DNA from 2 places in the Colwellia meonggei genome. Region 1 is predicted to be linked to the other one. Evidence: riboswitches for the same ligand, from Rfam matches in the RefSeq annotation. Region 1 holds a riboswitch; the other holds the start of a gene.
The links. A riboswitch is a leader RNA that binds a small molecule or an ion and turns the genes downstream of it on or off. The one in region 1 is predicted to bind lysine.
Positions count from the first base shown of each region.

Region 2: another riboswitch for lysine. It lies ahead of dapA (4-hydroxy-tetrahydrodipicolinate synthase); the one in region 1 lies ahead of lysC (lysine-sensitive aspartokinase 3).

Region 1 covers NZ_BAAJLZ010000005.1:138,881-146,640, forward strand. The annotation lists gene AC27E9_RS13460 (LysM peptidoglycan-binding domain-containing protein) at 1-1,269, opposite strand, end outside; gene gloB (hydroxyacylglutathione hydrolase) at 1,349-2,158, opposite strand; gene AC27E9_RS13470 (methyltransferase domain-containing protein) at 2,218-2,970, shown strand; gene AC27E9_RS13475 (Nif3-like dinuclear metal center hexameric protein) at 3,036-3,794, shown strand; gene AC27E9_RS13480 (ElyC/SanA/YdcF family protein) at 3,885-4,637, opposite strand; lysine riboswitch at 4,924-5,115, shown strand; gene lysC (lysine-sensitive aspartokinase 3) at 5,380-6,756, shown strand; gene queC (7-cyano-7-deazaguanine synthase QueC) at 6,948-7,607, opposite strand; gene queE (7-carboxy-7-deazaguanine synthase QueE) at 7,677-7,760, shown strand, end outside.
Region 2 covers NZ_BAAJLZ010000001.1:413,759-421,518, reverse strand. The annotation lists gene AC27E9_RS01935 (succinylglutamate desuccinylase/aspartoacylase family protein) at 1-967, opposite strand, end outside; gene AC27E9_RS01930 (PLP-dependent decarboxylase) at 999-2,309, opposite strand; gene AC27E9_RS01925 (2,3,4,5-tetrahydropyridine-2,6-dicarboxylate N-succinyltransferase) at 2,319-3,068, opposite strand; gene dapA (4-hydroxy-tetrahydrodipicolinate synthase) at 3,065-4,030, opposite strand; lysine riboswitch at 4,110-4,306, opposite strand; gene AC27E9_RS01915 (DsbA family protein) at 4,425-5,699, opposite strand; gene AC27E9_RS01910 (methyltransferase) at 5,883-6,932, shown strand; gene AC27E9_RS01905 (sensor histidine kinase) at 7,016-7,760, shown strand, end outside.

The DNA.
Region 1 (7,760 bases):
TTGACGATTTTGTGTTTTAGCTAGGCGCTGATCTTGAGATAAAATATAACTGTCTAATGACGCGGTAGCGACAGGAATAAGTAGAAATTTTCCCGCTCTTATTTGCGTGCCTTTAACTTTGTTAATTTGTTTTATTAAGGCAATTTCAGTATTAAATTTTTTCGCTATTTTACCTAAACTATCACCATTTTTAATTTTATAGCGTTGCCAAGCTAAACGATCGTTGTTCGAGAGCTTAGCTAGTTTTTCGTTAAATGCTGCCACTTTATGGTTTGGTAATAATAAATAATGTGGTCCATCAGGATCCGTTGCCCAGCGGTTAAAGCCGGGATTTAAGCGTTGTAACTGTGATAGGGACAGGTCAGAAAGTTCGGCAGCTTTGGCTAAATCAAGTTGTGAGCCAATATCAACTTGGCTAAGTACCGCTTCATTATCTATTTTGTGTAACTTAACTTTTAATTCATCACTACGTTTTACGATATCTGCGAGAGCTAATAATTTAGGGACATAAGCACGTGTTTCTTTTGGTAAATCAAGTGACCAAAAATCAGTTGGCTTATTTTTCTTTTTATTATTGTTAACCGCACGTCGCACTCGGCCTTCACCTGAGTTATAGGCGGCGAGGGCAAGCATCCAATCACCATCAAAAAACTTATTTAAATACTTTAAATATTTAATTGCTCCTTGAGTTGAGGCAACAACGTCACGTCTACCGTCGTACCACCAATTTTGTTTCATACCAAAACGTTTGCCAGTGCCAGGCACAAATTGCCACATACCTGACGCTCTACCGTGAGAATAAGCGAAAGGATCAAAGGCACTTTCAACAATAGGCAATAAAGCAATTTCTAGTGGCATATTGTTCGCTTCCAGTTCTTTAACAATATAGAACAAGAATGGCTCAGCACGTTTGGCGACACGAGTTAAATAGGCTGGATGTTTAACAAACCAATCACGTTGGCTTTTTATACGGCGATTTTCTGGCACGTTAAAATTTAACTGGCTTCGAATTCTTTGCCAGACATCATCAGCTAAATAGTTTTCTGGTTTATCGTTTCCTAAATCAACACTTACATCGGCAACTGGGTGAATAACATCAATGGCCTCATCTACTAACAGTGCTTGGTTAATATCATTAACTGAGGCAATGTTGCTAGGAAACTGCGCTGTTTGGTTTGTTTCTGGGTTTTCTGATGTCGATTGACTTAAAGGTAATTGGCAGCCAGATAAGATAAGGGTGACTGCAGCTGATAACGATATATACTTCATGAAAGGTCTATTTAGATTTACTTGCGGTCAGTGTCACTTATTTAACCGTTATATTCAAGATTTGCATCCGAAAATTCTACTAGAAATTGTCTTTCCACGCTCTGATAACGGTAAAAGCCGAAAGTGCATCGTTAATTGTCTCGCCACTAAACTCACTAGCACTAGCCATTAAGCTCTCACGATGACAGCGTAGAAACGGGTTGATCTTTTTTTCTTGAAGAATTGAACTAGGAATGGTTGCAATATCTTGTGCGCGTTTATTGAGTACCTGATTATAGTAATAAACTAATTCACTATTACACGGTTCAACAGTAAGTGCGAAATCTAAATTAGCTTTAGTATATTCATGAGCGCAGTAAATATGAGTTTTTTCAGGTAGTGCCGCTAATTTACCTAATGACGATAGCATTTGCTCTGGAGTACCTTCAAATAATCGACCGCAGCCGCCAGAAAATAAGGTGTCGCCACAAAATAAATTATCTTGGACTAAATAAGCGATATGACCGCTTGTATGGCCAGGCAAATCAATAATGGAAAATGTTATAGCTAAGTCGGCGAGTTCAACTGTTGAGTTCTCATTCAATTTTATATCACAGTGGGGAATGTTTTCGTTCTCCGGACCATATATCGTCAGCGGCCATCCGTTATCTTGACAATACTGAACTAATTTTTTAATGCCGCCAATGTGATCAGGGTGATGATGAGTAATTAATATTGCTGTAAGCTGCTTTTGATTTTCTTCGATAAAGGTAATACAAACATCAGCGTCTCCAGGGTCTACAATTGCTAATGCATTATTGCTAACCGATGATATTGCCCAAATATAATTGTCAGAAAAGGCTTTAATCATTGAAACTTGCATATTCGATGTGGTTTGGCTTTGCAGCATGGCTAGCTCCTGAGTATACTGAAGGTATGATTATACTGACTTTTTTACAAGTTTAAACTATGAAACCGGCACTTGCTATTCGGCACCCTGATTTGCCTGAGTCATGGCAAGCACTGCCAAACGGTGAATTAATCGCTAAAAATATAGAACAAACGTTAACGCCGTGGTGGCCAAAATTTTTCGGCTATCACTTGTTAAAAATTGGAGCATTAAGTGGAGAACTTAATAGTGATTCAAGCCCAATTAAACATCAGTTAACATTAACAAATAAGGTTAATGCCGCAAGTATAGTGGCAGAAATTGATGATCTACCTTTGTTAGAGCATAGCGTTGATGTTTGTGTTTTGGCACATGCCTTAGAGTTTTCGCTTGACCCACACCATGTTGTACGAGAGGCAAATAGAGTATTAATACCAAATGGTTACGTAGTGATCACAGGATTTAACCCCTTTAGTTTAGTTGGTGTAAATAAATTTATTCCCTATCGCCGTAAGAAAACACCTTGGAATGAGCGATTGTTTTCGCCAATGCGTGTTAAAGATTGGTTGCACTTAATGGGATATGAAATTCAGCTAGATCACAGAGTGTTGCACTCTTCGCTTTCAAAGCCACAAAGTGATGGCATAGTAAGTGAGCAATGGCGAAAACTAGCCGAACATTATTTCCCAAGCTTTGGCTCTGTTTATATTATTGTTGCGAAAAAACGCGTGTTACCATTAACACCCATTAAAGCTAAGTGGCAGCTTAGGCCGCGTTTTGAACCGGTTAAAGTACCAAGTATGAACTCTTCTAGAAAACAAAAACATAAGTAGTATTTTTAATAAATTTATTAACAATACATTTAATACTTATCAAGTTATAAACAGGTGAAAAATACATGCAACGTCATGAATTTGAGAGTTATCTCAATAATTTATTAAAACCAAATCAAATTAAAGATTTTTGTCCGAATGGTTTGCAAATTCAAGGCAGTGATAACATTAAAAAAGTGATCACTGGGGTTACAGCAACACAAGCTTTAATAGAGCAAGCTATCGCTGAAAAAGCTGATGCCTTAGTCGTGCATCATGGTTTTTTCTGGAAAAATGAAAGTTATGTTATTCGAGGCATGAAACATCAACGTATAAAGGCCTTGCTTGAAAATGATATTAACCTTTTTGCTTACCATCTACCGTTAGATATTCATCCGACTCTAGGTAACAACGCGCAACTAGCGGAATTGTTTTCAATTGACAATGTAGCACCTCTTGAAGTGGGTAATGAGCTAAGTGTTCCTGTTCGCGGAGGTTTTAGCACTGAATTATCAGGTGAGGCATTACAGCAGCGCATTAGTGAGCAACTTGAACGCACATGTATGCATATTGCTGCGCCATCAAACAAGGTAATTAAAACGGTGGCTTGGTGCAGTGGTGGTGGTCAAGGTTATATAGAACTAGCTGCTGAACAAGGTATTGACGCATTTATCAGCGGTGAAGTTTCTGAGCAGACCACTCATGTTGCTCGAGAAATGGATATTCACTTTTATTGTGCTGGTCATCACGCAACTGAGCGTTATGGCGCAAAAGCGTTAGCAAAACATTTTAATGAAAACTTGCCAGTTGCAGCTAAATTTATTGATATTGATAACCCAGCTTAAAGATTCAATACTTTTTCAGCGATTTATTATGAAACAGGTCTTTAATTGAAGTAGCCAATTAAGGACCTGTTGTTATAGCTAATTATATTTTTAGTTTTTAAACCACTGAACAATTTGCCCTAAGGTTTCGTACCAAACTCGCGTGGTTTGCTGTAGCTTTCGAGCGCTGGGTAAATAATATTGCCAATTTTTATTGGCACTTTCTTTCACCCAAGGGCTTGCAGGTGCAGGAATGGCATTCACTCCATGCATTTGAAAATATCTCATTGCACGTGGCAGATGTGCGGCATTTGTCACTAAAACAACATTTTTATTGTGTACTCGCGGGGCAATTAATTCCGCCTCTTCTTCGGTATCTTGTGGGAAGTTTTCAGTTAATATTTTATTTGCCGGCACACCTAACAGTATAGCAGCTTGTTTGACTTTATTAGCGTTTGAGCTTTCATCATTGTCCGCATAACCTGAGGTAATTATTTGTGCCTCAGGATGAATACGGAAAATTCGAATGGCTTCAACTAAACGTTCAAGTGAACATGAATTCAGCTGGCTGGTAGCAGGTAAACTATGAACGGTAGTATGAGCACAACCCAACACAACTATATAGTCAATAGGTACGACGCTGCGGGTAAATGCTTGGTAATTATCTTCCAATGGCGCCATCAGCGAATCTGACACTGGTGGTAAAGTTGTTAGAATTAAGAGTAGGGTGGCAAAAAGTAATGCTTTAAAACTCAAACCTGGTTTTTTGCGGTAAAACAAAATCGCAATAAGTAATAATATAACAATAATACTAAGTGGCATTAATGACCACGCGACTATTTTTTTTAAAAGAAACAAATCCATAAATTTTCCAATACTTTACCATGTAAGAACTTCCTCATAAATGATAACAAGTTAATGAATTTTTCAGTTAATCATTTTTAATATTAATTGCATAAAAGCAACATTTAGGTTTTTAAATTAGTCAAATACCTAGTGTTATTAAATTTCTTCTTTAGACATCTAAAAGTCTATTGACCTTAATAATTAAATGGGTTTTAATAGCGTTGTTGTAAATTAGAACTTTTACTCAACTCATATTGGTATCCATACTTATATGATGCGGTTGAACGGTAAATTTTTTGTTTTACACACCAGAAGAGGTGCAATTGCCAGGTAGGTAACATGAGGTCCACATCCGTTGACAGTTATTAATGGGGACAATTGCCGAGAACGTTGGTATGGGTGGAATATCGCGTTCGGTCACTAGGGCTGAATCCCTAGGGCTGTCACCGCTAGAAAGCAGAAGCTTTTTAGATTTGGGTGGAGAGCTTCTGGCTGAAAAGTATCACGTGAATAATCATTTTTAATAACTGTTATTCTCTCTACGCTCAGTCATGCTCTTCCTGTATTTTATTAGTTTATTTCAGTCATTTTATTTAATTAAATTACTGCTTGATAAGCTATTAGGGAGAATTTTTATGTTAGAATCTCGTCGACTAAACAAATGCGGCATTTCTGTCGTATCAGTATCAGTATCTGTAAAAAACTCTCAAGCTAGTCTTGGGTTTATATTCATTCAATCTCACCGTCATGGAGAACTTGCATGTCTGCCGTGTTAAACCAAGCAAGTATCAATGAAATTACTGTCTCAAAATTCGGTGGTACTAGTGTTGCCGATTATCAAGCAATGCTGCGTTGTGCTGAAATCATTAAAAAGGACGATGGTAATCGTTTAGTTGTTGTTTCTGCAAGCGCAGGTGTTACAAACCATTTAGTTAGGCTTAGCCAAGAAAATGTTCCAGAAAAAGAACGCGCCGATATACTTGCTGATATAGGTAGAATTCAATTTGCTATTACTGAACACTTAGCAGAACGACATGAATTAGATACTGAGATAAATGAACTTCTAAAAGCCCTTGCGCTATGTGCGCAGCAACAGGCGATTGATTATAGTTTACAAAACAGTGATGAAATACTCAGTTTTGGTGAACAGTTTAGTTCGCGTATTTTTGCGCAAGTATTGCAAAGCACTGGTGTTAATGGTCGTTACTTTGATGTTAGGCAGGTAATGAAAACCGATAATTTATTTGGTAAAGCGCAGGTTAATTTAACGCAGTTAGCAATTGCCGCACAAGAAATGCTTGCACCGCAATTGGTTAACAAGGTTGTAGTTACTCAAGGCTTTATCGGCAGTAATGAACAGGGCGAAACCACAACTCTAGGTCGTGGTGGCTCTGATTACAGCGCCGCATTATTGGCGGAAGCAATTAAAGCAAATAATTTAAGTATTTGGACAGACGTTGTCGGTATTTTCACAACGGATCCTCGTATTACTGAACAAGCCCGTTCTATTAATGAAATTAGCTTTGGCGAAGCTGCTGAAATGGCAACCTTCGGTGCAAAAATATTGCATCCAGCAACACTTATTCCGGCGATGCGCCAAGATATCCCAGTTTTTGTCGGTTCAAGCAAAGAGCCTGATGCGGGTGGTACCCGAATACAACGCCAAGTTGATTCTAATCCAACATATCGCTCAATTGCACTTCGTCGTGAACAAACACTTGTTACCGTAAAAAGTCCTGAAATGTTGCATGCCAGTGGCTTTTTGGCGAAAGTGTTCACAGTATTAGCTAAGCATCAACTCAGTGTTGATTTAATCACTACCAGTGAAATTAGTGTCGCGTTAACGTTTGATAATCCACTCGGTTCTACTCAAGCCTTATTAACAAAGGCAGTTGTTGAGGAATTAGAGCAATTGTGTGAGGTGTCAGTAGAGCATGGTTTAAGTTTAATAGCGGTGATCGGGAATAAAATTCATGGCACAAAGGGTGTTGGCAGTAGTATTTTCGATAAAGTAAATGAGTTTAACATTCGTATGATTTGCCATGGTGCCAGTGAACATAATTTATGTTTTTTAGTACCAGAAGAAGATGCTAACCAAGTCGTTGAGCGTTTACACGACACCTTGTTTACACGCTAAATATTGATACTTAATTATGATAGCTTTTGCTAGCAGAAATAAAAAGGGACGTATTATCGTCCCTTTTTTATGTACAGGATGCGAGAGCATGGATGCACAGAAGCTTGTATGTAAAAGATGTACGGTATAACGCGGTCACATGAATGTTAAAGAGCGTGTAAGGTCACTTTCTCTATAAATTGTGATATCAATTATGCTTCGTACGCTAATGGGTCTGTAGCATTATTATCAGTAAAGGCCTCTAAACGTTCCTGACACGCGCCGCATTTACCACAGGCTTTTTCACGGCCATTATAACAAGTCCATGTGTCTTCATAGCTTAAACCCATTTTTAATCCATCGCTTAAAATATCGGTTTTACTTACGGTTAAATAAGGGCTGAAGATCTCTACAGCCTCGTAGTTAGCAATCTGACATACGTCGTTCATTTTCATAACGAATTCTGGACGACAATCAGGGTAAATGGCATGGTCACCCGAATGGGCACCATAATAAACTTGTGATGCTTTTACTGATACTGCATAACCAACCGCTAAAGACAATAAAATCATATTCCGGTTTGGCACAACCGTTGATTTCATATTTTCAGCTTCGTAATGACCTTCGGGGATCTCAATATCGTCAGTTAACGAAGAACCAGCTAACAATTGATTAATTGCTGAAATATCAATAACTTTATGCGTAACCCCTAGTTGTTGACAAACTTTGCTGGCACAATCAATTTCTTTAACATGCTTTTGACCATAGTCAAAAGTTAAAGCATATACTTCCTTACCGTCTTTTAAGGCACGATTAAGTACAGTAAATGAATCCATGCCACCGGAAAAAATTACCACAACTTTATTACTCATATTTGTCTATCTCTTGGGGTATAATAAAAACTTGCGCATTCTACTCGAAATTATCTAAGCATTAAAGTAATGACCACACGTTATAAAATAAATGAATTATTTGAAACTCTTCAAGGCGAAGGCTCTTTTACTGGCCAACCGTCGATTTTTCTC
Region 2 (7,760 bases), on a different contig from region 1:
GCTCACCAAACTCAGCTAAATAATCAACCATGCCACCCATAGGTGAATATAGCGCTTTATAATCAGTAAGCATGCAAGCATAACGTGTCATTGTTTTCGGGTAAAAGATATCTGATTGAATGACATTTTGATATTGCAGATAACTTAAAATACCTAACGCATCTTGATGGGCAACGTCTAAATCTATTTGCTCTTGCGATCCTAATTCGACGGTAAAACTCTCTTTAACAATACTGCTTTTCGCACCATCATCTCCAGCACGAATGGGAAAATCACGCCCGAGCATTGCGAATGCTGCTTGCAATTGCCACCAAGGACAAAATGTTGCTTCATCTAAAGCACCATCGAAACTATTAGGAATTAAAATAGTATGGGGAATATCAAAAAAGCGCGCGCTGTCTTTGGCATATTCAGGGCAATATAAATGTTTACTCGAAATAGGGCCTGTATGTAGATCTAAAACAATATCAGCTTGATGCGCTAAACGCTGCAGTTGATAAGCAATACGCTGTCCTGTTGTTAAGCCATAAATATTATGATTTAACTTTTGTTCAATTTGCTCAAGCATTAACGCTTTAAATGCCACTTCAATATCTACGCTACTCGCTGCTAAATACTCTTGAGCAAATGGTGCAATAATACTTTCATCGAAATGATACATGCGATTCCAATTGACCCCAGTTATAGGATCGAATCGGCCTAAAGTATATTCACCATTTTTATGATTACAGCCAACAGGGTTCGCATAAGGCACTAACGTAATAGAGCCATTTAGTTCAATGTGTTTAAGTTGCTCTAACAATTGAAAAATAACGGCATTACCTTGCACCTCAGCGCCATGCATATTCGCTTGAATATAAGCACTTGGCCCACTCTCTGAACCCTGGACACGATAAACCGGTACGGTAAGCGCTGCGCCGCTGGCCATTTCACCCACATGCATCACTTCTTTACTAATAATATTCATAAGTAACTTTACCCTAACTAAGCTTTACGCATTAGCGTAAATACCACGACGCTGGCTCAGCCACACGTACTTGTTCAATAACGCCATGTTGCAAAACATATTCGGCAGCAATTTGATGACAAAGAAAAAATGGCATACTTTCCGTAAAACCGTATGCCCCAGACAAACCAAAAATGATTTGATCGCCAACATTAACATCTCCCGGTAGCGGTAATCGGCCTAATTTATCTAAGCTAGTACAGAGTGGACCATGTAGATCAAATTCAATTAACGATGCACTAGAGTTTCGAAGTAAATTTGCTGGAAATGCTTGCTCTGTAATCGCTGGTCGTAATAAATGGTTAATGCCACCAGCAAGTACTAATTGTTGCTGAGTAAAATTTTGTTTTTTATCAACAACCGAAGTTACATAATAACCTGCCTCAGCCACGGCATAGCGTCCTAACTCTAACCACAGTTCCTTAACACCGGCTTTTGATTTAATCACAGCTAAGTCTTGAACAATTTGTTGCCAACTTAAACTGTTGCCTGTTTGTAAGTAATCAACTCCTAAACCACCACCTAAATCTAACACCTCTAAAGACATGCCAAGTTTTTGGGCCAACTGTACAAGCGGATCAACCATTTGTGACCATAACTGAAACATTTTTTCATTACTGAGCATATTACCCCACTGAAAAATATGTAAACCATTGATATTCAGGGCAGGATAATCATCTACGGTAATGGTTTGCCACTGTTCACATGACAAGCCAAAAGGTGTTACTTCATTACCACCTAAAGGATTTTTCTCCCCTTCAGGCCATTGCAGTTGCACGCGAAGCAAAACTTGCGGTTGGCAATCTAAGAATTCTGCCGACTCATTAAGCCACTGCAATTGTAATAGGCTTTCAACGACAAAAGTTCTAACACCTTGTTGCAGGAATGCTGCCATCTGCGCTTTAGATTTTGCTGGGCCAGTATTTAAAATTCGCTCTGCAGCAATATTTTGCTTTCGAACTTGGCTTAACTCACCTTGGCTAGCAACATCAAAATTAAACCCTTGTTCTGCGAGTGTTGTAATAACTCGTGACAAAGGGTTCGCTTTTACAGCAAACCATAACTTAATCACATCTTGCTGCATTAGCGTCGATAAATGATCGGTAAGCGCATCTAAGTCATAGAGAAAAAATCCAGCTTCGTCATCAATTTCTTCATTACTGGCCAGTATAGTTTCATGCTGCTTTTGCAAAGTACTAACTACATTATCACTCAACCAACTAGGTCGATCGTTAATGTTAATTGTGACATCAGACGTGTTTTTTGAGCTGATATTAGCCTTGGTATTAGAGAGTGCTGTCATGAGAAACCTTTAACGTAATACTGATTCAAGTTCTAAAGCCGCATCACTTTTTTCATCACGGTATTTCACAATCAAGGCACAAGCCATATTAAGCCCCTGCTTTTCTGCCCAACCACCTGAAATAGGGCGAGTACCTGGAACAACAACGGCATTTTCTGGAATATCAGCACCTTTTTCTAACATCTCATTATTCACACAATCGTATACTGGTACTGACGCTGATAGCGAAACGCCTGGCGCTAGCACAGCACCTTTTTTCACCACAATACCCTCAACGATAATTACGCCAGCACTGAGAAAGGCATTATCTTCAATAATCACCGGGCTAGCACCAATAGGCTCGAGCACACCACCAATTTGCACGGCCGCTGAGACATGAACATTTTTGCCAATTTGCGCACAAGAGCCGATTAACGCATGGCTATCAATCATAGTACCGCTGTCAACAAAGGCGCCCACATTGATATAGGCAGGTGGCATAATTATCACACCAGGCGCAACATAGGCACCACGGCGAACAGAAGATCCTCCAGGTACCATACGTACATTGTCGCTTACAGAAAACTCACGCGCTGGTAAATTATGCTTATCAACAAAACCACGATAAATACCGTCAAACTCAGTATTATCACCGGCTTTAAATGCCGATAGTATTGCTTGTTTTACTTCAGTATTTGCCTGCCAATGACCACAATTATTTTGCTCTGCTGCGCGTACATTTCCGGATTCTAATGCTGTTAAAGTTTGTTGCCAGGTCATTGGTTTACTTCTCTTAAAATAGTTGTTGATGGTAGTGAGGTTGATGAACAATCTGCTGTTAATAGCCATTGTTGAATTTGCTGGTGAAAGCTTTGCAAACCATGATTAGCTGGCAGTTCATCAGCACATAACGGTAAACGCAATGTCGCTGAATCAATCATGCCGACTTCGGCCATTAAAGCTTTTACAGGAATTGGGCTTGTCACTTGAAATAACGCGGCAATAGCATTGTGCCACAAAGGAAAAACATCAGTGCATGTTTGCGCTAGTGCTGAAGCCGTATAGCGTTGCGTTGCTTCTGGCCAGACATTAGCACAAACGGACACTAACCCTTTCACACCAGCATTAGCAAGATATGGCATCATGGCATCTTCGCCGCTATACAATTCAAGCTCTGGACAGTGTTGGCGATAGCTTAATAGGGTTTGTAAATCGCCACTGGCTTCTTTAAGTGCCCAACAGTTTTGATGATATTGCAGTGTTTGCAAAGCAGACATGGCAATTTCAACACCACTTCTTGACGGCACGTTGTATAACATACAAGGCAAATTGGCTGCATCGAGCAAAGCTTGGAACCAAGCAGTTTGCCCTACAGGGCCTGGCTTAGCATAAACAGGACTACCTAAGAGATAGGCGTCAACCGCCAATGAGTTACATTGCTCTATCCAGGAAAGTTGTGCGGCTAAGTTACAACCGCCAACCGCAACCATAATTGGTACATTTAGTGTTAAAGCCGTTACATGTTTAACAATAGCAAGCTGCTCTTCGCTAGTGAGGGCGATACCTTCACCTGTACTACCAAGCAGTAAAATGCCATTTTGCGCATCACTTTGTCGGTTAGCAAGACGCGTTAGGCTGACAAAGTCAATGGCACCACAACTTAGCAATGGCGTAACCAAAGCAGTCCACACAACAGGTTGTTGGTAGTTAGGAGGTTGATTAGTTTGTATTATTTGATTCATTTCTCTCGAACTCGTTTCGTTCGGAGAACTCATAGGCGATTGCAAAAGCCAAATTCAAGAGCTGAATCTGGCTTTTGCAAAGGCCAGAAGCTCTCCACCCAATAGGTGACAGTTGCAAGGATTCAACCTAGCACTCGCATATTATGCTTAGTGACTACAACCGATAATTGCATTATCAAAAATACAATTACCTCGGCATTTTCCCCCCTCATTATTGCTCTCTAGAGTTTGATCTCTTCACAATAACTACCTGGTAAACGCTCCTCTTCTGGCCCTTCATCGTTGCTCTAGTCAATCATTAACTAAAGCAACTGGAATAAGGGACTAAATTATTAAACCATTTAAATATAAGCTGCGTCAATAGACGTCTATATGGATATAGTAAAATTAACACTTAATTTATTGATAAATTTAATTTTATTTCTTTTTCTAAATATTTCAGTCGGTCTTGTCCCCAGTAACTACTGTTATTCATTTTGAAGCAAGGTACCCCCCAAAACTCTAGCGCGGTTAACTCCCGTTGATTGCTATCTGCCCATTGCTGCCAGTCATGCTCAGCTTGGTAAGCTTGAGCTTGCTGAAAGTCTAAAGTTAAATCATTAAGTATGCGCTCAATGTTATCAGCAACTGACAAATCAATATTTTCTACATACACAGCACGAAAGCACGCCAACATATATTCAGCGCCCTTACCCTGTTCTTCAGCCCAAGCAAACATACGGTAACAGTTAATAACACCTGCACCTAAAGGATCAACAAAGCCATTGAATTCAATACCTAGTTTCTTAGCTTCTCGCAACGCATCTAAATAGATATATTTTTGCTTAGCAATAGGAATTGACGCTCCTCGCATTAGCAAAGGTAAAACAGGTTTAATAACCAATTCAAGTTGATAGCGTTGAGCTAATGCAAGAGCTTGTACAAAGCCAAGATACGAATAAGGGCTACGTAGCGAAAGAAAAATTTCTAATTTACTTGAAGCAATATTAACTGTAGATACCGCTTTGATATTGTTGGTTTTGACACTAATTTGTGACTGGTAAATAAGATTATCGGCAGTGATTTCGTTGCTTATATCAGATAGTAGGCCAAATTCACTTAAAGCCTGCTCAAAATGATACAGACGATCAACACCAGCAAACCAGTCACCAGCAAAGTAAATTGTTGCGGCACTGTAGTGGCCTTTATCCTCGAGTCGAGCCTGATTCTTAACCTGGTGAGTAATCGTTGGTGTCGAGGTTTGAAAATAGGTTTTAAATTCATTGCACCAAGTTTTTAAAAAAACCCGCTCTGCATTCTCGATACTATTACCATATAGTTGCCATTCTTGTTGACCAGTGGAAAGTTGTAGTAAAGATGGCGACTTAGTAATGTTTATCAGTTGGTACTGCTGGGCAATTAAATTGGCGTCAGCAATTGCCCAACGACGATGAAGAGCTGGCGAGATTGTCACGCCTGGCAAAGCTCCCCAAATAAAGAAAACGGTAAATTTAATATCATAACGAGCCTGCAAACGCACTAACATTTGCACCAACATAAAGCTGTGTGGATCATTTAAAGCTAAATAAACTTCAGCCTTAGGCTGTTGTCGAAAAAAGCGCACAAATGAAAAGTAACGAAAAGCGATTAACTTCTGCCGAATTTGACTGTGTAGCCACTTTATCTTCAAGCGGAATATCATTTTGTTAAAAATAGCCAACTCCTTTGGGACTATTAATGGCGAGATATTTAAATTCGCGTAGAATAGCCAACATTATGACATAGTCAGCATAATTTCTGCGCACTTTTGTTACATATTCAGTACAAATAAAACGCAACGAGATATAAATTTAGCAGTATTACAGGTAACTTCATGGCAACAAGCAATATAAGTCAATTATTAGAGCGTAACCTTAACGAACTTTCCGCAACCTCACCGTTATTTGTAAACCTAACTGATGACAGCTTTATTGGCCAGTACCTGCAACAGCATAGCAAAGCAAAAGTTACTTGTTATCATACTAACTTTGCTGACTATCAGCTAAGCAATGCCATCACAGATGAACGTGTTAAAAGCCACTTTTGTGCCCAATACCAAACAGATTTAAGACACGATTTAGTGATCATGAAATTTCCAAAAAGCAAGGCTGAATATGGCTTTACTTTAGCTATGTTGGCAGGTGTTGTTAGCGATGATGCCACAATAATTATCGTCGGCGAAAACAAGGGAGGTGTAAAATCAGCCGATAAATTGGCGAAAAAATATTTACTTTTTTGTAATAAAGTTGACGCAGCGAGACATTGCTTGTTGTATATTGGCCGTTTCAAAACAGATATTCCTGCATTTAAACTCGAAGACTTTTACCACTATTACCATATATCTATAGGCCAACAAGCTCTTAAAATTGCCGCATTACCCGGCGTATTCAGCCAAAATAAACTTGATGTCGGTACCGAGGTATTACTAGAAAACTTACCGGAAAAAATTTCAGGAAAAGTATTAGATTTTGGTTGCGGTGCTGGTGTTATTGCCGCTTATATCGGCACTTTGCATCCGGACACTAATCTTAGCTTAGTTGACGTTAGCGCCTTAGCATTACAGTCAGCTGAAACAACATTAACCATCAATCAACTTAACGGTACGTTTCTCGCGTCAAATAGCTTATCAAATGTTACTGAAAAATATGACGTTGTTATTTCTAATCCGCCTTTTCATCAAGGAGTAAAAACCCATTATGCCGCAACAGAGCAATTCTTAAGTAATATTAAACAGCACCTAACGGCTAACGGCGCTATCACTATCGTCGCCAATAGTTTTTTAAAGTACCCGCCAATTATGGAAAAAACTATAGGCGCAACCAAAACTTTAGTGGTAAAAAAAGGTTTTGCTATATATCAGTGCCTTATCAAAGCTAAAAATTAGCACGAGTGGCATAAAGCCATTGTTGAATGTGCTAAGGTTTTCTACAATCATATTATCGATAACATAACTTGAGCTGAATTTTTATGCCGACAACAAAGCGCATTTGGTCAATTCGCAGAATATTTCTGCTATCAATTATTGGCTTTGTTATTCTCATTAGTATTATCAACCTCGCTATTATTTCTCAGCAATATAGCTCAAGTTATAATAACTTAGCCGCTACACACATTAAATATTGGGCAAATGAAGTAGCTGATGAAAGCAAAAATTTTCTACTCGACACAGATAGACAAGCATTAAAAGACAGCTTAACAATTGCCCACCAAATACCAAACTTAAACTACTTGCATATATACCAGCGTAATACCCAGAACAACCAATTAGAGTTATTTTACAGCTATAAACGTAGTGAACGTCGTGCTGCTATTTCTGAAAAATCAAATGAAATTAATAACCTGCTAGAACCGAGATTTAAAGAAAACTACCTTGAATATATGCACCCCATCACTATAGATGAACAGGTAATTGGCTTTGTTTACATTCAAAATAGTAAAGAACACATCACGCTAATTACTGATAAATTATTAACCACTAGCGTACTGATTATTTTTATTGTTTTACTCATCGCAATTTTTATCGTATTGCAGTTAGAGCGTTATATTTCAGCTCCCTTTGCGACTTTAGTTAACACAGTACAAGTTGCCGCTCGACAAAAGAATTTTCAACAAAAGTGCCTGGCAATGCCTTATCGAGAAGCAGATATTTTGGCACGTAATATCAATATTTTGTTCTCTCGCATGGAAAAACATATTGCACAATTAGATGCAG